2 regions of the Vogesella sp. genome follow, and region 1 is predicted to be linked to the other one. Evidence: predicted binding sites of a transcription regulator. Region 1 holds the regulator's gene; the other holds the start of a gene.
The links. Region 1 encodes FNR, which switches genes on or off when oxygen is low (the NO sensors DNR and NnrR bind a similar motif). Its sites were predicted from a motif close to TTGATNNNNATCAA; they were not measured.
Positions count from the first base shown of each region.

Region 1 (10,162 bases):
CTGCACGCAGGCAGTGACGGGTGTTTACTTGCGAGTGAACACGATATCCCACACGCCGTGGCCCAGGCGGATGCCGCGGGCTTCGAACTTGGTCAGCGGGCGGTAGGCCGGGCGCGGCGCGTAGTCCGCGGCGGTGTTCTGCAGCTCGGCGTTGCCGTTGAACACTTCCAGAATCTGGATGGCGTAGTCTTCCCAGTCGGTAGCCGCGTGCAGGTAGCCGCCCGGCTTCAGTTTCTTCACCAGTTTTTCGATCAGCGGCGCCTGGATCAGGCGGCGCTTGTTGTGGCGTTTTTTGTGCCACGGGTCGGGGAAGAAGATGTGCACGCCGTCCAGGCTGCCGTCGGCCAGCATGTTGTCGATGACTTCCACCGCGTCGTGGCGCAGCAGGCGCAGGTTGGTCAGCTGCTTTTCCTCGATCAGCTTGAACAGGTTGCCCACGCCCGGGCTGTGTACTTCCACGCCCAGGTAGTCGTTTTGCGGCAGGTTGGCCGCAATCTCGGCGGTGGCGCCGCCCATGCCGAAGCCGATCTCCAGGATCTTGGGCGCGTCACGGCCAAAAGCCTGGTTCAGGTCCAGCGGTTCGGGGCGGTATTCGATGCCCCATTTCGGCATGCCTTCGTCGATGGCGCGCTGTTGGGACGCGGTAAGGTGGCCCTGGCGCAGCACGAAGCTGCGGATGGCGCGCTTGAAGCCTGGGTTTTCCATGTGCAAACTCAAAAACTGCAAAAAGATCGCGATGTTACCGAAACTTGCGGCGCCGGCATAGCGCCGCAGCGTCAGGCCGGCTTCAGCTCGCGCAACAAGTGGGCGGTGGTCGGGTAGTGCAGGCAGCCCGGCAGCTCGCGCAACAGGCGGGCATTGCTGAGGCGGCGCGAGTCGGCCAGGAACGACCACAGCCCCGGCGACACCTGCTGCTGCACCTGGGCCCGTGGCAGGCGGGGTGCCCGCGGGTAGCCCAGCGTGTCGGCCAGCTGGTCGTACCACTCGCCCACCGGTTGCGGCTGGCTGTCGCAGGCGTTGTAGACGCGCACGCCGTGGCGGCGGCGCAGGGCGGCTACGCACAGGCGCGCCAGGTCGTCGGCGTGGATGTGGTTGCTGTAGCTGTCCTCGTGTGCGTCGATCAGCGGCAGCCCTTGCTGCAGGCGGGTCAGCGGCAGGCGTTCGGCGGCGTAGATGCCGGGGGCGCGCAGGATGGTGAGCGTGGTGCCATGCGCCACGGCAAAGGCGCGCAGGCAGCGTTCGGCATCTACGCGGCGGCGGGCGCGGTCTGACGTTGGCCGCAGCGGCGCGGTCTCGTGCAGCCACTTGCCATCGGCATTGCCGTACACGCCGCTGGTGCTGATATAGACGAAACGCTGTGGTAGACTCCCCGTTTTTGCCAGTTGCGACAAGACCTTGCGCATTCTGGGGTCGATCACGCCGCGTTCCGGCGGCGGGGCGGTATACAGTACGGCGTCGGCCAGGCCGGCCAGACGCGACAGGCTGCGTTTGTCGTCCAGATCGGCCAGCAGCGGCAGGGCGCCCAGCGCTCGCAGTGCGGCGGCCTGTTCCGGCCGGCGGATGACGGTAATCACCCGCCACTGGCGGGTAAGCTCGGGAAGGGCGCGCCGGGCGATATCGCCGCTGCCCAGTATCAGCAAGGTAGGCATGCTGGCCATTCTATCGAAGTTTAAGGGAAGAAGATGACGTGTCAGGTAAAGGTGCTGCCGAGCGGCCATGCTTTCGCCGTGGAAGCCCATGAAACCATTCTGGAAGCGGCCCTGCGCCAGTCTGTAGGCCTGCCTTACGGTTGCCGCGACGGTGCCTGTGGCGCCTGCAAGGGCAAAGTGGTCGAGGGGGAGGTAGAGCACGGTGGTGCGCAGGACAAGGCGCTGTCCGCCAGCGAGCGCGCCCAGGGCATGGCGCTGTTCTGCTGTGCCAAACCCAAGGGTGACATCACCATCGAGGCGCGCGAAGTGGCTGGGGTGGGCGATATCCAGATCAAGACGCTGCCGTGCCGCGTGGAAAAAATCGAGAAAATCCACGATGTGGCGGTACTGAAGCTGAAGCTGCCGGTGTCGGAACGCCTGCAGTTCAGGGCCGGCCAGTACATCGATATCCTGATGAAGGACGGCAAGAAGCGCAGCTTCTCCATCGCCAACGCGCCGCACGACGATGCGTTCATTGAGCTGCACATCCGCCATCAGCCGGGCGGTTCGTTCTCCGACTACGTGTTCAACACCATGAAGGAGAAGGAAATCATGCGCTTCAAGGGCCCGCTGGGTTCGTTCTTCCTGCGCGAAGATTCCGACAAGCCCATCATCATGGTGGCCAGTGGTACCGGCTTTGCCCCGATCAAGGGCATCATCGAGCACGCCATTCACCAGGGTATTACCCGCCCCATCGTCTTCTACTGGGGCGCCCGCACTCCGGCCGACCTGTACATGGCGGAGATGGCCGGCCAGTGGCAGGCACAGCACGCCAACATCACTTTCATCCCGGTGGTATCCGACGCGCTGCCGGAACACAATTGGCCGGGCCGTACCGGCTTTGTGCACCAGGCGGTGCTGGACGACTTCGCCAGCCTGGCCGGCTACCAGGTCTACGCTTGCGGCGCACCGGTGATGGTGGAAGCCGCCCATAACAGCTTTACCAGCGAGCGCTGCTTGCCGGCAGACGAGTTCTTCTCCGACGCCTTCTTCCTGTCCAAAGACATGGGCAGCGCCAGCAAGTAAGTATGTAGTCTTGCGGTTTTCCAGCCCCGGTCGGCCCTGTGCCCACCGGGGCTTTGTCATGGAATCGACATTTCGCTGGGCGACTGTTTAAAAGTTTGCTTTATTGAATTATTGCGAAGAACTGAGCGAATGACATGCATCGCGAGTCGGAGTCATTGCTGACGCTGGAAAGCGTCAATCAGCATTTTCTGGCCAACCTGCAAGCGGCAGAAGGCCAGGTCGCGGTGCAGGCCAGCCAGGACATTCTGGCGGCCAACGGCACCAAACTGTTGGCGCGTGGCGCTCGCCTGGATAGCCGCAGCAGCGAGCTGCTGGCCAACCATCGCCTGCGTCAGCCGCTGGAAACCCAGCTGCAGGTTGATACGTCCAGCTTGCTGGCCCGCCTGCGCGAGGGCATGCAGCAATTGCTGGCCGACGATCCTTTGCTGGCAGCCTGGCTGGACCAGGGCCAACGCACGCTGCAACGCGAGCTTGCCGTGCTGTCGCTGCCGCCGTTGGCCGCGCAGGCGCTGCAACTGATCGGCAACCGTTTCCCTGACGTCTTTCGCCACAGCCTGCGCGTGGCGGCGCTGGCGTGGAGCCTGGCGCCGTCGCCACGCGATGCCCAGCAGCTATTGCTGGCCGGCCTGCTGCACGATGTGGGCTATCTGTACCTGGACCCTGCCATCTGGCAGCAGGGCGGGCCGTTGTCGGCTGATGCCTGGCGCCAGTTCGATGCCCACCCGCTGATCGGTTACGTCTGGGCCAGCGAGCTGCGCGCCGTGCCGCCGGAGGTGGCCAATCTGATCCTGCAGCATCACGAACGGGTGGACGGCAGCGGCTACCCGCGTCAGTTGCGCGGCGAGGCGGTGGGCCATAATGCCGAGGTATTGGCGTTCGCTGAAATGGCGGCCGGCATTTTCGAGCACGCCCGCCAGCCGGTCGGCCAGCTGCAAGTGGCGCTGAAGCTGCTGCCGGGCCAGTTTTCGGCGGCGGTGCGGGTGCCGGCACAGCTGCGGGCGGCGCGCCTGCCGCGCGAAAGCGGCCTGTTGCAGCCGGTGGACGCGCTGCAGTCGTCGCTGCACCAGCTGTTGTTGCGTTTTGCGCGGGTACACGAGGTGATGCAGCACATCGAGTCGCAGACGATGGGGGAGACTGGCTGGCAGCTATTCGGCCATCTGGCGATGCGGCTCAACACTATCCAGCGGGCCTTCAACAGCGTCGGGCTGGACATGCTGACCAAGCACGCGCTGGAAGGCGAGGGCAATGAGCCGCTGTGGCAGGAGCTGGCGTGGGTGATCAACGAAACCAACTGGTTGTCGCGCCATCTGTCGCGCGACCTGACCCGGCAGCGGCTGAAGTTGGCCGCCACCGAATCCGAACTGTTCGAGCCTTTGGTGGTGTTGTTCCTCGGCCTTACCAGCAAGACCGTGCCTGCGGGCCTATAGCCAGCCAGGCTGCCATTCGTCGGTATCGCCGAGCTCGCGCCAGGGCAGCGTGAAGTGGCGGCGCGACAAGACCGCTTCCAAGGTGACACGTAGCGGTTTCTGCGCGTCGTCTGCGTCGTATTCCACCTTCACCACCAGAAAGTGCTTCTCGCGCTCGCGCGGGGTCACGGCAGTCCATTTACTGCCTTGCAGTTTTTTGTGATTGACCGGCATGGGCATCTCCTTGCTGCTTTCGATAAAACAGTGGCGCAGCGGTTCCCGTAACGACAACGCCCCCGGCTGCAAGCAGCGCGGGGGCGTTAGCGGGGAAGGGCGACTTAGGCGCTCTTCACGTGCGGGGCGATCAGCGGCAGCAGCTGGCCCAGGACTTTCGGCGGCGCGGCCACGATGTCGCCGCTTTCAAACCAGGTTTGCTCGCCGTGCATGTCGGTGACGATACCACCGGCTTCTTGCACGATCAGGCTGCCGGCGGCGATGTCCCACGGCTTCAGGTTGAATTCGAAGAAACCGTCTACGCGACCGCAGGCCACGTTGCACAGGTCCAGCGCGGCGGAGCCTTCGCGACGGGCGCCGGCGGTTTTGCCGATCACGTCTTTCAGGATGGCCAGGTGGGTATCCAGCATGCTCTGGTCAACTACCGGGAAGCCGGTAGCGATCAGGCATTCATTCATGTTGACGCGCTTGGACGCACGGATGCGGCGGTCGTTCAGGAACGCGCCCACGCCACGGCTGGCGGTGAACATGTCGTTACGGTTCGGGTCGTAGACTACGGCTTGCTGGATCTGGCCGCGGTGTGCCAGCGCGATGGAAATGCAGTACTGCGGATGGCCGTGGATGAAGTTGGTGGTGCCATCCAGCGGGTCGATGATCCACTCGTACTCGGAGCTACCCAGACCGCGGCCGCCGGTCTCTTCTGCTAAGATAGCGTGTTTCGGATAAGCATCCAGGATGACCTCAATGATGGCTTGTTCGGCAGCCTTGTCGACCTCGGTCACGAAGTCGTTGTGTTTTTTCTTTTCAACACGCACGGTATCTAGGTTCAGCGATGCACGCTGGATAACGTTGGCTGCACGGCGAGCGGCTTTTACCGCGACATTGAGCATTGGATGCATTGACGGCCTCTAAAATCATGACGACAAGCGCCGCCCTTGCGGGTTGCGCGCTGGTCGTAAACTGTCTGGGTTAAGGAACGAAAAACACCGCGTTGGCCGCAGTGTTTTTGAATAGCCCGCGATTCTACTCAAAATTACCCGATGAATAAACCCCAAGTACCTGATTTTTTAAAGAACATTCGCGTCGTGCTGGCGCGGCCCAATCACCCGGGCAACATCGGCTCGGCGGCGCGGGCGATGAAAACCATGGGCCTCACCCGCCTGTATCTGGTTGAACCGAAAGTGTTTCCCAGCGAAGAGGCCAACGTGTTGGCCTCCGGCGCGGTAGATGTGCTGCAGCACGCTACCGTGGTGCCGACGCTGGTGGAAGCGCTGGCCGACGTTACCGTGGCCTGCGCGCTGACCAGCCGCCGCCGCGAACTCACCACCCCGCTGTCCACCCCGCGCGAGACCGCGCCGGAGCTGATCGCGCGGGCACGCGACGGCGAGCAGGTGGCGCTGGTGTTCGGCAACGAGACCTTCGGCCTGTCGATCGAGGAAGTGGAACTGTGCAACCGCCTGATCACCGTGCCGGGCAACCCCGATTACTTCTCGCTGAACCTGGCGATGGCGGTGCAGGTGATGACCTACGAGCTGTTCAGCCACACCGGCTTCGACGTCAACTACCTGAAGCCGGAAGGCGAGGCCGCCACCATGGCCGAGGTGGAAGGCATGTGCGGCCACCTCGACCAGACCATGGCGCAGATCGGCTACTTCGAGCGTCGCAACAGCGAGCGCCTGATGCGCCGCATGCGCGCCCTGTTCAACCGCGCTGGCGTGCTGCGCGAGGAAATCGACATCCTGCGGGGCTTCTTCAAGCAGGTGCAACGTGCCGCCGACGGCAAACCGCTGCGTCGGCCGGAACAGGAGTAACACCGTGTTACCGGCGCTGGCGGCGTGTCTTACCCTGCGCCAGCAGCCGGTGCGCGATCTGGCGTATTTGCTGACCGCGCCACCGCCGTGGCATAGCGGGGCGGCGCTGCCGGCTGGTAGCCTGCTGGGACCCGAGGGTTGGCCGCAGCTGCGGGCACTGGACGCCAACCCGGCGCCGCTGCTGGCCTGGCTGGAGGCGCACCCCACCCGCCGGCTGGGCTTGTACGCCGAGGCGTTGCTGGCGTTCTGGTGCCGCTTGGCGCCGCATATCGAACTGGTGGCGGCCAACCTGCCGGTGCGCGTCGATGGCCGTACCGTCGGCGAGTTCGACTTCCTGCTGCGCATCAACGGCCAACCCTGTCACCTGGAAACTGCCAGCAAGTTCTACCTGCAGTTGGCCGCGCCGCCCCACGCGCTGGTGGGGCCTGGCCTGCGCGACGCCTGGTGGCTGAAATACCGCAAACTGGGCCAGCAGCTGGCGCTATCGCGTCACCCTGCCGCCGTGCTGCCGCCAGGGTTTGACGAGGCGCCGGCCTATAGTCTGCTCACCGGCTGGCTGTTCTTTCCCGATCATCCCGCGCCACTCGATGCTGCGCTTTCCGAGGCCGCCTGCCGTGGTTGGTGGCGCCGGCAGGGCGACACCTGGCCCGCGCAGCCCGGTAGCCGCTGGCGGGCCTTGCCGCGGCTGCAATGGCTGGCGCCGGCCCGTTGCGAGGTCGGCATGACGCTGGACGAAACGGCCATGCGTGCCAGCCTGGTCGGTAGTGACACGCCGTGGCTGCTGGCCGAGCTGCAAGCGGGCGCCGACGGCGACTGGTACGAGGTGGCGCGCGGCTTCGTGGTGCCTGATAGTTGGCCGCAACCCGCGCTGCTGACACCGTTGCTGGCGAGGCTGGGGCCATGAAGACCTTGCTGCTGGTGTGGAGTAGCCAGAGCGGCAATACGCTGGCGCTGGCCGAAGCGGCGGCCAAGGCCGCCGGTGCCGAAGACGGCGTGACGGTACGCATGCTGCCGGCGCTGCAGGCCGGCATCGACGACTTGCTGGGCTGCCAGGCGCTATTGCTCGCCACGCCGGAAAACTTCGGCTATATGTCCGGCGCGCTAAAGGATTTCCTCGACCGCACCTATTACCCGGCGCAAGGTCGCACCGAGGGCCTGCCTTGGGCCTTGCTGATCAGTGCCGGTAACGATGGCAGCGGCGCCGAGCGTGCCATCAGCCGTATTGCCACCGGCTACGGCTGGCGTCAGGCACTGCCCACCTTGTGTGTGCGCGGCCAACCCGGCGCTGAGGATCTGGCCGCTGCCGCCGAACTGGGCGCTACCTTGGCCGCAGCGTTGGCCATTGGTGTGTTGTAACACCCAGCAAAACGCCCCGCGTTTGGCGGGGCGTGTCATGCTGATAGCAACGGGGCTTAATGCTGGGCTTGCGAGCAGCCTGCTACCAGCCGTTTCAGTTCTTCCGGCTGTAGCAATTTGATGTGTTTGTGGTCCACGGCCAGCCAGCCTTGCTGCTGGAACTTGGACAGCGTACGGCTGACGGTTTCCAGCTTCAGGCCCAGGAAGCTGCCGATTTCTTCGCGGCTCATGCGCAGAATGAAGTCGTTGGCGGCAAAGCCGCGCGCCGACAGGCGTTGTGACAGGTTCAGCAGAAAGGCCGCCAGGCGCTCTTCGGCTTTCATATTGCCCAGCAGCAGCATCACCGACTGGTCACGCACGATCTCGCGGCTCATCAGGCGGAAGAAGTGGTGTTGCAGGCTGGGGATGTCGCGGCCCAGGGTTTCCATGCGGTTGAACGGTAGTTCGCACACTTCGCTGTCTTCCAGCGCGATGGCGTCGCAGCCGTGCAGGTTGGACGAGATGCCGTCCAGGCCCATCAGCTCGCCAGACATGTGGAAGCCGGTAACCTGTTCGCGGCCGTCCTGGCTGGAAACACAGGTCTTGAAATAGCCGGTGCGTACCGCGTACAGCGAACGGAACCCCTCGCCGGAGCGGAACAGGTATTCACCGCGCTTCAGGCGGCGGCTTTGACGGATCACGGCGTCCAGTTGCGCCATCTCATCGCGGTTCAAGCCTACCGGCAGGCACAGCTCGCGCAGGCTGCAATTGGAACATGACACCTTCAGGGTGTGCAGAGTGTGGGTGTGGTCAGTCATAGCGTGAATTTCGCCAAGCAAGCGGCCTCGCTTGATGCGCGTCAATGCCAAAAAAGTGTCAATGCCGCAAATTTACCAGCCCACCACCGGTTTTCCAACCAGATTAACTATGACACCCACCATAAATTTCACGCCGACCCAGTGCGTATTCGATAGAGAACTCATCGAAAGGTTGGAAGGCTCCGGCCCGCGCTATACGTCTTATCCGACTGCGGACCGTTTTCATGGCGGTTTCGGGGTCAGCGATTACGAGCATTGGCTGGAGCAACGCGCCATTGGCGCTAACCACCGGCCGATCTCTTTGTACGTGCATGTGCCATTTTGCAACACCATTTGCTACTACTGCGGCTGTAACAAGATCATCACCAAAGACAAAAGCCGCGCCGATGCCTACCTGGACTATCTGGAAAAGGAAATCCGCCTGGTGGCGCAGAAGCTGGGTAGTCGCGAGAAGGTTATCCAGCTGCATTTTGGCGGTGGTACGCCTACTTTCTTGTCCGACGCGCAGCTTGACCGGGTGATGAGCATCATCCGCCAGCATTTCGAACTGCTGCCGGAGGGCGAGTTCTCGATCGAGATCGACCCGCGCAAGGTTGGCCGCGACACCGTGCTGCACTTGGCGCAGCTGGGCTTCAACCGCATGAGCATCGGTATCCAGGACTTCGACCCGGCTGTACAGCAGGCGGTGAACCGCATCCAGAGCGAAGAAGAAACCCGGGTGGTGATGGACGCGGCGCGCGAAGCGGGTTTCAAGTCTATCAGCGTGGACCTGATCTACGGCCTGCCCAAGCAGACGGCGCACTCGCTGGAAAACACCGTCAGTCGGGTGATTGCGATGTCGCCAGACCGGATTGCGCTATACAACTACGCGCACCTGCCGTCGGTGTTCATGCCGCAACGCCGCATCAATGAGGACGAGCTGCCGTCGGCCGCCACCAAACTGGACATCCTGCAGAACTCGGTACAGCAACTGGCCGAAGCCGGCTATGTGTTCATCGGCATGGACCATTTTGCCAAGCCGGACGACGAGCTGACCCGTGCGCTGCAGCAAGGCCGGCTGCAGCGTAACTTCCAGGGTTACTCCACGCACGCCGATTGCGACATGATCGGCCTGGGTGTGTCGTCCATCGGCAAGATCGGCCCCTGTTACACGCAGAACGAGAAAGAACTGGACGCCTACTATGCAGCGCTGGATGCCGGCCACCTGCCGGTGCTGCGTGGCATGACGCTGACCCAGGATGACATTCTGCGCCGCAGCGTGATCCAGGCGCTGATGTGCCGTTTCTCGCTGTCGGTAGAGGCTATCGAGCAGACCTTCGCCATCAATTTTGCCGACTACTTTGCCGACGAGTTACCGAAGATTCGTGCTTTCCAGCAAGAAGGGCTGCTGACCTTCGATGGCGACTTCCTGATGGTGGCGCCGAAAGGCCGTTTCCTGATCCGCAATATCGCCATGGTGTTCGACCGCCACCTGCGCGAGCGTACTACCACGGCGCGGTATTCGAAAACCATCTGAGCCAGGGTTGGCCGCATAAGAAAAGCCCGCTGTCTTGCGACAGCGGGCTTTGTTTTGTCAGGCCCGGCAAGCGGGCCGGAAACTTACTTCAGCTCGTTGACCATTTGCTGCAGCAGGGTCTGCAGGCCTTTGTCGGTAGCGGGCTGGTTGTCAGCACTGCGCACCTCGATGCGTACCTGACTGTCGCCAATGCGGGTGAGTTGCACGCGCAGGTTGGTGCTGACCGGGGTTGCAGCCGGGGCATTGTCTTTCCAGAACGCGAGTTTGGAGATCACGCCACTGCCAGGCTTGTTGGCATTGGCTTTCTGTATCTCGTCGTCTGCCGGTT
Region 1 covers NZ_JBKBHK010000005.1:274,711-284,872, reverse strand. Annotated here, with positions in the region: gene trmB (tRNA (guanosine(46)-N7)-methyltransferase TrmB) at 25-705, opposite strand; gene ACK4FZ_RS08840 (SDR family oxidoreductase) at 777-1,649, opposite strand; gene ACK4FZ_RS08835 (CDP-6-deoxy-delta-3,4-glucoseen reductase) at 1,683-2,714, shown strand; gene ACK4FZ_RS08830 (HD-GYP domain-containing protein) at 2,849-4,141, shown strand; gene ACK4FZ_RS08825 (TIGR02450 family Trp-rich protein) at 4,136-4,354, opposite strand; gene ACK4FZ_RS08820 (inositol monophosphatase family protein) at 4,459-5,253, opposite strand; gene ACK4FZ_RS08815 (RNA methyltransferase) at 5,395-6,165, shown strand; gene ACK4FZ_RS08810 (DUF1853 family protein) at 6,170-7,069, shown strand; gene ACK4FZ_RS08805 (flavodoxin family protein) at 7,066-7,521, shown strand; gene fnr (fumarate/nitrate reduction transcriptional regulator Fnr) at 7,578-8,318, opposite strand; gene hemN (oxygen-independent coproporphyrinogen III oxidase) at 8,428-9,834, shown strand; gene bamC (outer membrane protein assembly factor BamC) at 9,918-10,162, opposite strand, start outside.

Region 2 (10,162 bases), on a different contig from region 1:
GCGGGTAGTTCGGCATGGTTTGATCTGTCGGTGGTGACTTACAGCAACGAAGCCAAGCAGCGCCTGCTGGGTGTGCCGGCCGGCCTGTTGCAGCAATACGGTGCGGTTAGCGAGCAAGTGGCTGCCGCCATGGCTGAAGGTGCGATGCGCTTGGCTGCTGCCGATTGGGCGCTGTCGGTCACCGGTATTGCCGGGCCTGCTGGCGCCACGCCAGGCAAGCCGGTTGGTACCGTGTGTTTTGGTATGGCACATTCAGGTAGTGTGCAAACTACAGTCTGCCACTTTTCCGGTGATCGCAATGCGGTGCGCCAGCAAGCCGCTTGTTTTGCCCTGACTTGGTTGCGTGACGCATTACCGCCGTACTGAGCATGGCTTGCATTTTGTATATGCTTCAAGGTTTGAGTCGGGTTGCTGTTTATGCAAAAACGAGGCTGTGATCTTGCGACGCTATGCGTATAATCACGCCCCTGCTTGTATAACAGGGCGGGGGTATTGGTAGTTCAGCCACTACATTCCCGCCTTTACCGTGTTGACCGTGTGCGGCGGCAAATTTGTCGCTACTATGAGTCACCCGCTTAAACAGACACGACGTTGGGAGAAACACCTCATGACCAAGAAGAGCCTTGCCGTTGCCGCTGCAGCCCTGTTTGCCGCTTCCTCCAGCTTTGCCTTTACCCCGGCCGTGGTATACGACCAGGCTGGCAAGTTCGATAAGAGCTTCAACGAAGCTGCCTATACCGGCGCTGAGCGTTTCAAGAAAGCCACTGGCGTAGCGTACCGCGAAGCCCAGATCGCTAACGAAGCTCAGAAAGAACAGGTGTTGCGCAACCTGGCCCGCAAGAATGTGGATCTGGTGATCGCGGTGGGTTTCTCCTTCACCCAAGCCGTACAGACCGTGGCTGCCGAGTTTCCGAAAGTGAAATTCGCCATCGTTGACGACGTGGCCAAGGGTGCCAACGTGCAGTCGGTGATGTTCAAGGAACAGGAAGGCTCCTACCTGGTGGGTATGGCTGCCACCCTGGCGTCCAAGAGCAAGAAAGTCGGCTTTATCGGTGGCATGGACGTGCCGCTGATCCGCGCCTTTGGTTGTGGTTACACCCAGGGTGCCAAGGCGGCTGACCCGAAAGTGGAAGTGGTTTCCAACATGACCGGCACCACCCCGCAAGCTTTCAACGACCCGGCGCGTGGCGGCGAGCTGGCACGCAGCCAGTTTGACCGCGGTGTAGACGTGGTCTTCCACGCTGCTGGCGGTACCGGCATGGGCGTACTGCAAGCCGCTAAAGACAAGAACAAACTGGGTATCGGTGTGGATTCCAACCAGAACCACCTGTTCCCGGGCTTCGTGCTGACCTCCATGTTGAAGCGTGTGGATAACGCCGTTTACCAGCTGATGCTGGATGGCCAGAAAGGCACCTGGAAGCCGGGTGTAGTGACCATGGGCTTGAAAGAAGGCGGTGTGGACTGGGCGCTGGATACCCATAACCGCAAGCTGATCACCAAGGATATGGAAGCCAAAATCAATCAGGCCAAAAAAGACATCATCGCCGGTAAGATCAAGGTGGTGGACTACCGCGCTGCCAATAGCTGCCCGGTAAAATAAGGCTGTAAGCGTCTGATTGTTCAGACGTTGCGTGCGGCAAGCAGGTCATTCTGCTTGCCGCACTTTATTGTGCCCGCCGCAGCGGTATAGTAGGCATGCTGTCGTGTTGAAGGTGTGCGTTGCGGTGATGGCGTGATTCTCCGTGCCGGAGAGTCGGTTTGCCGGAAGGGTTGACCTGGGCCGGCACAGGAGGAGAAGGCGGCAAGCGTGCCGCCTTCGGCGATTTCAAATGGCTTCCAAGCAGGCAGCATGTTGCGATTCGCGACGGCAGCTGGCTGAAGCGGCATTTTTAACCGAGAGCGACTATATCATGGCCGAACTAGCCATCGAGCTCATTGGCGTCAATAAACACTTCGGTGAAGTGCACGCCAATAAGAACATTACTTTCGGGGTGCGCAAGGGTACCGTTCACGGCATCATCGGCGAAAACGGGGCTGGCAAGTCCACGCTGATGAGCATCATCTACGGTTATTACCAAGCGGACTCCGGCACCATCAAGATTAACGGCAAGGCGGAGCGTATCCGTTCCTCGCAGGCTGCCATTGGCCTGGGGATCGGCATGGTACACCAGCACTTCATGCTGGTGGATCCGTTTACCGTGCTGGAAAACATCGTGCTGGGCGCCGAGGCTGGTATCAAGCTGGACAGCAGCCTGACGGCAGCGCGCGCGCACCTGGAAAAACTGAATCGCGACTACGGCCTGCAAGTCGACCCGGACGCGGTCGTGGGTGAGCTGGGGGTGGGCACGCAACAGCGTGTCGAAATCCTGAAAACGCTGTACCGCGGTGCTGATGTGCTGATCCTGGACGAGCCGACTGCGGTGCTGACGCCGCAGGAAGCCGACGACCTGTTCCGCATCCTGCGTCTGCTGCGCGAGCAGGGCAAGACCGTGATCCTGATCACCCACAAGCTGCGTGAAGTGATGGACATCACCGACGACGTAACCGTCATGCGTGGTGGCGAGATCGTGGGCCAGGTGCGCACTGCCGATGTGACCAAGGAAGACCTGGCCGATCTGATGGTTGGCCGCAAGGTGAACCTGCAGCTGGACAAGGCACCGCCCAAGCTGGGCGATACCGTGCTGTCGGTGTCCGGGCTGAATCTGGTAGACGGACGCGGCGTAGCCTTGCTGAAGGATATCGGTTTCGAGCTGCGCGCCGGCGAGATCGTCGGCATTGCCGGCGTGTCCGGCAATGGCCAGTCCGAACTGCTGGAAGTGCTGTCCGGCATGCGCGAAGCGACGTCCGGCTCGGTACGCTTCAAGGGGCAAGAACTCACTACGCTGAAAAGCGCCGAGCCCAAGGCAGCGGTGTACCGCAAGCTGGGTATTGCCCATATTCCGGAAGACCGTTCACGCGAAGGCATGGTGAAGGATTTCATGACTTTCGAAAACGCCATCCTCGGCTACCACAACGACAAGAGCATTGCCGGCCGCTTCCTGTTCAAGCGCCAGGCCATCATCGAGCGTTGCCGTCGCTTCATTGAAGAGTTCGACGTGCGCCCGGCGCTGACGCATCGCCGTATCGGCCTGTTCTCGGGCGGTAACCAGCAGAAAGTAATCCTGGCGCGCGAAATCCAGGCTAATCCGGACCTGCTGCTGATTGGCCAGCCCACGCGTGGCGTGGACATTGGTGCGATCGAATTCATTCACAAACGGCTGATGCAGTTGCGGGATGAAGGCAAGGCGCTGCTGCTGGTGTCGGTGGAGCTGGACGAGATCATGGCATTGAGCGACCGCATCATCGTGATGAATGCGGGCGCCATTTCTGGCGAGTTGCCGGCGGCTGAGGCCACCGCTACGTCGCTGGGTTTGTTGATGGGGGGACATAAATGAGTCAGCCAGCCAATATGCCGCGCTGGGCCAGCCTGTGGCTGCTGCCGCTGCTGAACCTGTTTGCGGCACTGTTTGTATCGGGCCTGGTGATTGCGCTGATCGGCGAAGACCCGATCGAGTGCCTGAAACTGATGATAAACGGGGCGTTCGGTTACCCGGAGGGGATAGGCTATACGCTGTTCTACACCACCAGCTTCATTTTTACCGGTCTGGCAGTGGCGGCGGCGTTTCATGCCGGCCTGTTCAATATTGGTGGAGAAGGCCAGATGTACCTGGCTGGCCTGGGGGTTACTCTGGTCTGCCTGCAGTTCGACTTTTTGCCCGCCTGGGTGGTGATTCCGTTGGCCATGTTGGCCGCCGTGCTGTTTGGCGGGGCGTGGGCGCTGGTGCCGGGCTATTTGCAGGCCAAGCGCGGCAGCCACATCGTAGTGACCACCATCATGTTCAACTTCATCGCCAGCGCGCTGATGACCTGGTTGCTGGTAGACAAGTTGCGTATGGAGGGCTCGCAAACCCCGGCGACTCGTGAGTTTGCCGAGAGCGCCTGGGTGCCGATGTTGCACGAGCTGTTTGCGCCGCTAGGTTTTGAACTGCCGAATACCCCGCTGAACGCCAGCTTCTTCCTGGCGCTGATCGCGCTGGTGCTGTTCTACCTGGTGGTGTGGCATAGCCCGAAAGGCTTTGTCACCCGTACCGTGGGCCTGAACGAGAAAGCCGCGCGCTATGCCGGCATTCCGGTAGACAAGGTGATCATCGCCGTGATGTGCGTGTCTGGCGCGCTGGCGGGCCTGGCGGCCATCAACGAGCTGCTGGGTTCCACCCACCGCATGAACATGGGCTTCACCAACGGTATCGGCTTTGTCGGTATCGCGGTGGCACTGATGGGGCGTAACCATCCGGTGGGCATTCTGCTGTCGGCCTTGCTGTTCGGCGCACTGACCCAGGGTGGCCTCGACCTGTCGTTCGAGAAACCGGCCATCACCCGCGAGATGATCATCTTTACCCAGGGTCTGATCATCCTGTTCTGCGGCGCGCTGGAAAACCTGTTCCAGACCCCGCTGTCGGCTGCGTTCAAGCGCATCATGAGCAATAAGTAAGGAGCACGCCATGGACATGATTTTCAGTGTGCTGGATGCCACCCTGCGCGTGAGTACCCCGCTGGTACTGGCGGCGCTGGCTGGCCTGTTTTCGGAGCGCTCCGGCGTAGTGGACCTGGCGCTGGAGGGCAAGATGTTGGCCGCCGCGTTTGCGGCTGCCTGTGTGGCCTATATGGCTCAGTCGCCGTGGGCTGGTCTGGTCGCCGGCATGGCTGCCGGCGTGATGGTGGCGCTGCTGCACGGCGTGGTTGCCATTACCTATAACGGTAACCAGCTGATTTCCGGCGTGGCCATCAACATGATGGTCTCCGGCGTGACGCCGGTGCTGGCGCTGGCCTGGTTCCAGCAAGGTGGCCGTACTCCGACGCTGTCGGATGAGGCGCGTTTCACGGCGGTGGATTTGCCGTTTGCCGACACCATCGCGCACAGCCCGGTACTGAAGACCTTCTTCGGTCACAATATTCTGGTCTACATCGCGCTGGCCGTGATCTTCGTGGTGAGCTGGGTGGTGTACAAGAGCCGTTTCGGCCTGCGCCTGCGTGCGGTGGGTGAAAACCCGCATGCGGCAGATGCGGCCGGTATCAGCGTGAAGGGCGTGCGTTTCATCGCCCAGGCCATCGGCGGCTCGCTGTGCGGCATTGCCGGTGCCTACCTGGTGCTGGCGCAGACCGGTGCCTTTATCCAGGACATGACCGCCGGTAAGGGCTACCTGGCGCTGGCGGCGTTGATCTTTGGCAAGTGGCGGCCGTGGACCGCGGTGCTGGGTTGCCTGATCTTTGCCTTTACCGACGCCATCCAGATCCGTTTGCAGGGTACCGAGCTGCCGCTGGTGGGCAGCATTCCCGATGCCTTCATTCAGGCGCTGCCGTACGTGCTGACGGTGGTGCTGCTGGCCGGCTTCATGGGCAAGGCCGTTGCGCCGAAGGCGATCGGCATCCCGTTCGTGAAATCGCGCTAAGTTGGCCGCAGGCCGCGTATGCAAAAACCCCTGCCGTGTGGCAGGGGTTTTTCTTTGTGGGGCGGGGTGCCCATGGCGACAGCGCCTTACTGCTTGTCTTTGTCGTCGAGTTTGGCGCGCGGGTGGGCGGTGTCGTACACCTTGGCCAGGTGCTGGAAGTCCAGGCTGGTGTAGATCTGGGTAGTGGCCAGGTTGGCGTGGCCCAGTAGCTCTTGCACCGCCCGCAGGTCGCCGGACGATTGCAGCATGTGGCTGGCAAACGAGTGGCGCAGCATGTGCGGGTGCACGTGCTGTTCGCTGCCGCTATGCAGCGCCCAGCGACCGAGGCGTCGCGCCAGCTGCCGGCTGCTGATGCGGGTGCCTTTTTGCGATACGAACAGCGCGGCTTCACCCTCCGCCGCCTGGCGCAGTGGCAGCCAGCGCCGCAGCGCTTCAATGGCTTGGCGGCCAACCGGCAATATGCGCTCGCGGTTACCCTTGCCGTGTACTTTCAGCAGCGCTTCTTGCAGGTCGATGTCGGCCACGTCCAGCGACACGGTTTCCGAGAGCCGCAGGCCGGACGAGTACATCAGCTCGAAGATGGCCGCGTCGCGTACCTCGTGCGCGTCTTCGGCGGGGGCGTCCAGCAGCTGCATGGCGCTATCCACGCTCAGGGTCTTGGGCAGGCGCTGGCCGGCGCGTGGGGCGCGCACGCCGGCGCACGGGTTAGCCTGCAGCCACTCGCGACGAATCATCCATTCAAACAGGCTGCGCCAGGTGGATAGCATGCGCGCCAGCGTGCGCGGCGACAGCCCTTCGCGGCGCAGTACGCCCAGTGCGCGCTGGATGGCAGGGCCGTCGGTGTCTTGCGGCGGAGTGTTGCCCAGCAGGCCGGCCAGCCGGGTGAGGTCGCGACGGTAGGCGATGCGGGTGTGCTCGCTGCGTGCGGCCAACCTGAGCTGGTCGTCGTAGGCGTCGATCAGGGCTTGCCAGTGCGCGTCCATCAGTTGCGACGCATCCGGGCCATCTGCATCAAGCGCTCGAACAGGTGGACGTCCTGTTCGTTCTTCAGCAGCGCGCCGGCCAGTGGCGGCGGGCTGTTGCTGTCGCGCTGCTGGCGCAGCTGTGCTTCGCTGATGCTTTCGCTGTCCAGCAGTTTCAACCAGTCCAGCAGCTCCGAGGTGGTGGGTTTTTTCTTCAGGCCGTTCAGCTCGCGGATGCCGATGAACACCTCCAGCGCTTCGCTGACCAGCTGCTGCCGCAGGTCCGGGTAGTGGACGCGGACGATGGCTTCCAGCGTGTCGCGGTCCGGAAAACGGATGTAATGGAAGAAGCAGCGACGCAGGAAGGCGTCTGGCAGCTCTTTCTCGTTATTGGACGTAATGATGATGATGGGGCGGTGGCGGGCGCGCACGAATTCCTGGGTTTCGTGCACGAAGAATTCCATCTGGTCCAGCTCGCGTAGCAGGTCGTTCGGGAATTCGATATCGGCCTTGTCGATCTCGTCGATCAGCAAAATGGCCTGCTCGTCGCTGCAGAAGGCCTGCCACAGCTTGCCCTGGCGGATGTAGTTGCGGATGTCGTGGACTTTTTCGTCACCCAGCTGTGAGTCGCGCAAGCGCGAGACAGCGTCGTACTCGTACAGGCCGTGTTGCGCCTTGGTGGTGGATTTGATCGGCCACACGATCAGCTGTTTGCCCAGCGCGCGGGCGATTTCTTCGGCCAGCATGGTCTTGCCGGTGCCGGGCTCGCCTTTTACCAGCAGCGGGCGTTGCAGGGTGATGGCGGCGTTGACGGCCATCATCAAGTCGTCGGTGGCGATGTAGTGGTCGGTGCCGTTGAAGCGGGTAGTCATGGTTTAGCCTGTGTTGTTTTTGTGCGCAGAAAAGCAAACAGCCGCCTGGCGGCGGCTGCGGTGCGGGCTGGGCCTTAGTTGCGGGCCAGTTCGGCCTGCAGGTCGTCCAGCGTGATGTGCCAGTAGTGCATCATGTGACGCAGCAGCAGCATTTCCGGATCACTGATTGTATTGTCCGATTTGCAAATGTCCAGCGCCAGCGCGCAGCAGATGATGCGCTTGCTGCGTTCGGTGACACCGTCCAGGATGATGTTGGTGCGCTCGGAGGCCAACAGGTGGATGGTGCCGTCTTCATCAGCCTCGTCAGAGATGTCGTTGCAGTACTCTACCAGAACCTTGATGAAGTCCTTGCGGCTGAGGTTCAGCAGTTCATAGACGTGCAGGTTTTCCAGGGTTTCGATTTCGCGCGGGTCCATGTTGCCGTCGGTAATCATGAACATGGCAAGAATGCGGGCGAGGGCTTCCGGGCTGTTTGGCGCGTATTTTTTCATGGCGCGTCTCCTTGTGTTGCTGCGCTGGCCCTGTGCAGAAAGGCAGCAGGCGCGGCAGCGATTTTTCGTTGCTGGTAGTCAAAAAACACCACGCCGGTCTTGATGCGCAGTACTTCCTGTCCGGTATTGCCACTTTGGGCGGTATAAACGATGTCAAAGCCGTATTTGTTGTGGTCGGCAAGGCCTAGCGACAGCGTTAGCTTGTCGCCGTAAAACACTTCAGCCTTGTACATTACCGCAGCGTCGCTAACGATGATACCGAAGCCTTCGATATTTAGCTCGGTGTAATCCATCGAAGCCAACCAGCGCACGCGCGTTTCGTGCGCCAAGCGCAACGCCGCATCGTTGCCAACGTGGCCGCCATAGTTGATGTCGGCAATGCTGATGTCGATGGTAGTGTGAAACAACAGGGTGGTGGGCAGGTCTATGCTTAAGCGTGGCATGTTGGTTCCTTATTCCATTGATGTAATAGTGCGCTTGCGCTTAATCTTTATCAATGCTCGGCATGGGGCTTGCGCTAGACTGCAGTTCGGGCATGGGAACAGGAGGGGATATGTATCAGCGTATTTATGTGCCGGTAGATGACAGTGCTACGTCGGCAATCGCTTTAACTGAGGCCTGCAGGTTGGCCGCAGAAGTGGGTGCGGTCCTGCGCTTGGTACATGTGGTCGACCTGGCGCAGTTTGGCTGGGGTGGTGCCGAGTTTCTGGATGCCGCCGAGTTGCAGGCTTCCATCAAACAAGCCGGAGAGCAGGTACTTTCTGCCAATGTGGCAAAGGCTGCGGCTTGTGGTGTGGTAGTGGAATCCAAGATACTGGAAAGCTGGGGTGATCGCATTGCCAGCGTCATCGTGGAGGATGCCAACGACTGGGGGGCTGATCTGATGGTGATGGGCACGCATGGCTTGGGTGGATTGATGCACTTGCTGATGGGCAGTGTGGCGGAGGGGGTGCTGAAGCAGGCGGATGTGCCGGTGCTGTTGCTGCGCAACCTGGGGGATGACTGAGTTCTGGCTGATGCAGGCCTGACAACCCGGCCATTGTGCCGGGTTTTGTTTTGCAGGGAACATTTGCTCATGAAAAAGCCCGGCGTTATGGCCGGGCTTGTTTTGCGCATGACACCTATCAGGCTTCTGCAGTGTCTGCAGCACCTTCGGTTTGTGCATCCATTCGGGCTCGTACGGCCTTGCGCAGACTTTTGTACAGATCCGGGTGGGTTTCTTTCAGGTATTCAACGATTTCGAAATCTTCGCGACGTACCTTGGACAGATCGATTTGCTCGATATGCACCAAGCGCAGCAGCTCGCGCACTGGCTTGGGCATGTTACGGCCGCTTTCGTAACGGCTGCCACCGGATTGCGTAACGCCGATGCGGCTCCAGAACTCTTGTTGGTTCAGGCCAAGCTTGCGGCGGATTTCACGCGGATTCGGGATTTTATCAAACAGTTTCATGGCTTTCCTCGCTTCTGTTCGTTTCGGGATTCCGGCATATGCCGGGTGACGTTTTCAAGTTTCCAACATCGGAGCAAGGTCATAGCCGAGCTCCTTTATGTGCTTCGTATGATAGCAGGATTTTCAAGCGATCAAAAGATAAATGCCGGCTGAATTGTCAATAGATTTTGATCAACGTTTTTATTTCAGTCAGATTTTATGAAGCAGTGGAGGCAAAGCGAGGAGGGGGAGGGGTGGCGAGCCTGAACCCCGGCACTTGCACTGAATAGTTGTGGCTGCTTCCTTCCGGACCTGACCAGGTTCACTACCGTACAATGCGGGGGGGCCCGCCATAGAAGCGTCGAATACTACACACGAATCACCATTTTGCCAAGCCCGCTGCTGCTTTTTATGCAGTATCAGGCCCGAATATCCGGGTTTGCATGCTCTGATCAATTCGGTATGCTGCCATTTATATACACTCTTGCGCGAGGTTCGTCATGGCAACTCAAGCTCTTACTACCGACATTCTGTCCCGTTTGCTGGCTTTTGATACGACCAGCCGCGACTCGAACCTAGCACTGATAGAGTGGGTAGCCGACTGGCTGGCCGGCTATGGCGTGCAGAGTACGCTCACATTTAATGATGAAGGCAGCAAGGCCAACCTATACGCCCAGCTGGGTGACCCGGCTTTGCCTGCCATCATCTTGTCGGGGCATACCGACGTGGTGCCGGTAGACGGCCAGCAGTGGCAGTTTCCGCCATTTGGCATGACACAACGGGATGACCGCATTTACGGCCGTGGCAGTGCCGACATGAAGGGCTTTATTGCTTGTGCCTTGGCTGCAGTGCCGCGTTGGCAGCAATTGGCTACGCAGCAGCCGATGGCACGTAGCCTGGGGATTGCCCTGTCTTACG
Region 2 covers NZ_JBKBHK010000001.1:406,240-416,401, reverse strand. Annotated here, with positions in the region: gene ACK4FZ_RS01925 (CinA family protein) at 1-366, shown strand, start outside; gene ACK4FZ_RS01920 (BMP family protein) at 608-1,600, shown strand; gene ACK4FZ_RS01915 (ABC transporter ATP-binding protein) at 1,911-3,434, shown strand; gene ACK4FZ_RS01910 (ABC transporter permease) at 3,431-4,531, shown strand; gene ACK4FZ_RS01905 (ABC transporter permease) at 4,542-5,489, shown strand; gene ACK4FZ_RS01900 (tyrosine recombinase XerC) at 5,576-6,472, opposite strand; gene ACK4FZ_RS01895 (AAA family ATPase) at 6,472-7,323, opposite strand; gene ACK4FZ_RS01890 (hypothetical protein) at 7,398-7,814, opposite strand; gene ACK4FZ_RS01885 (thioesterase family protein) at 7,811-8,257, opposite strand; gene ACK4FZ_RS01880 (universal stress protein) at 8,368-8,820, shown strand; gene ACK4FZ_RS01875 (helix-turn-helix domain-containing protein) at 8,939-9,265, opposite strand; RNA gene ffs (signal recognition particle sRNA small type) at 9,498-9,596, opposite strand; gene argE (acetylornithine deacetylase) at 9,745-10,162, shown strand, end outside.
Region 2: the regulator FNR is predicted to act here: its motif matches at 8,298-8,311, upstream of ACK4FZ_RS01880 (universal stress protein).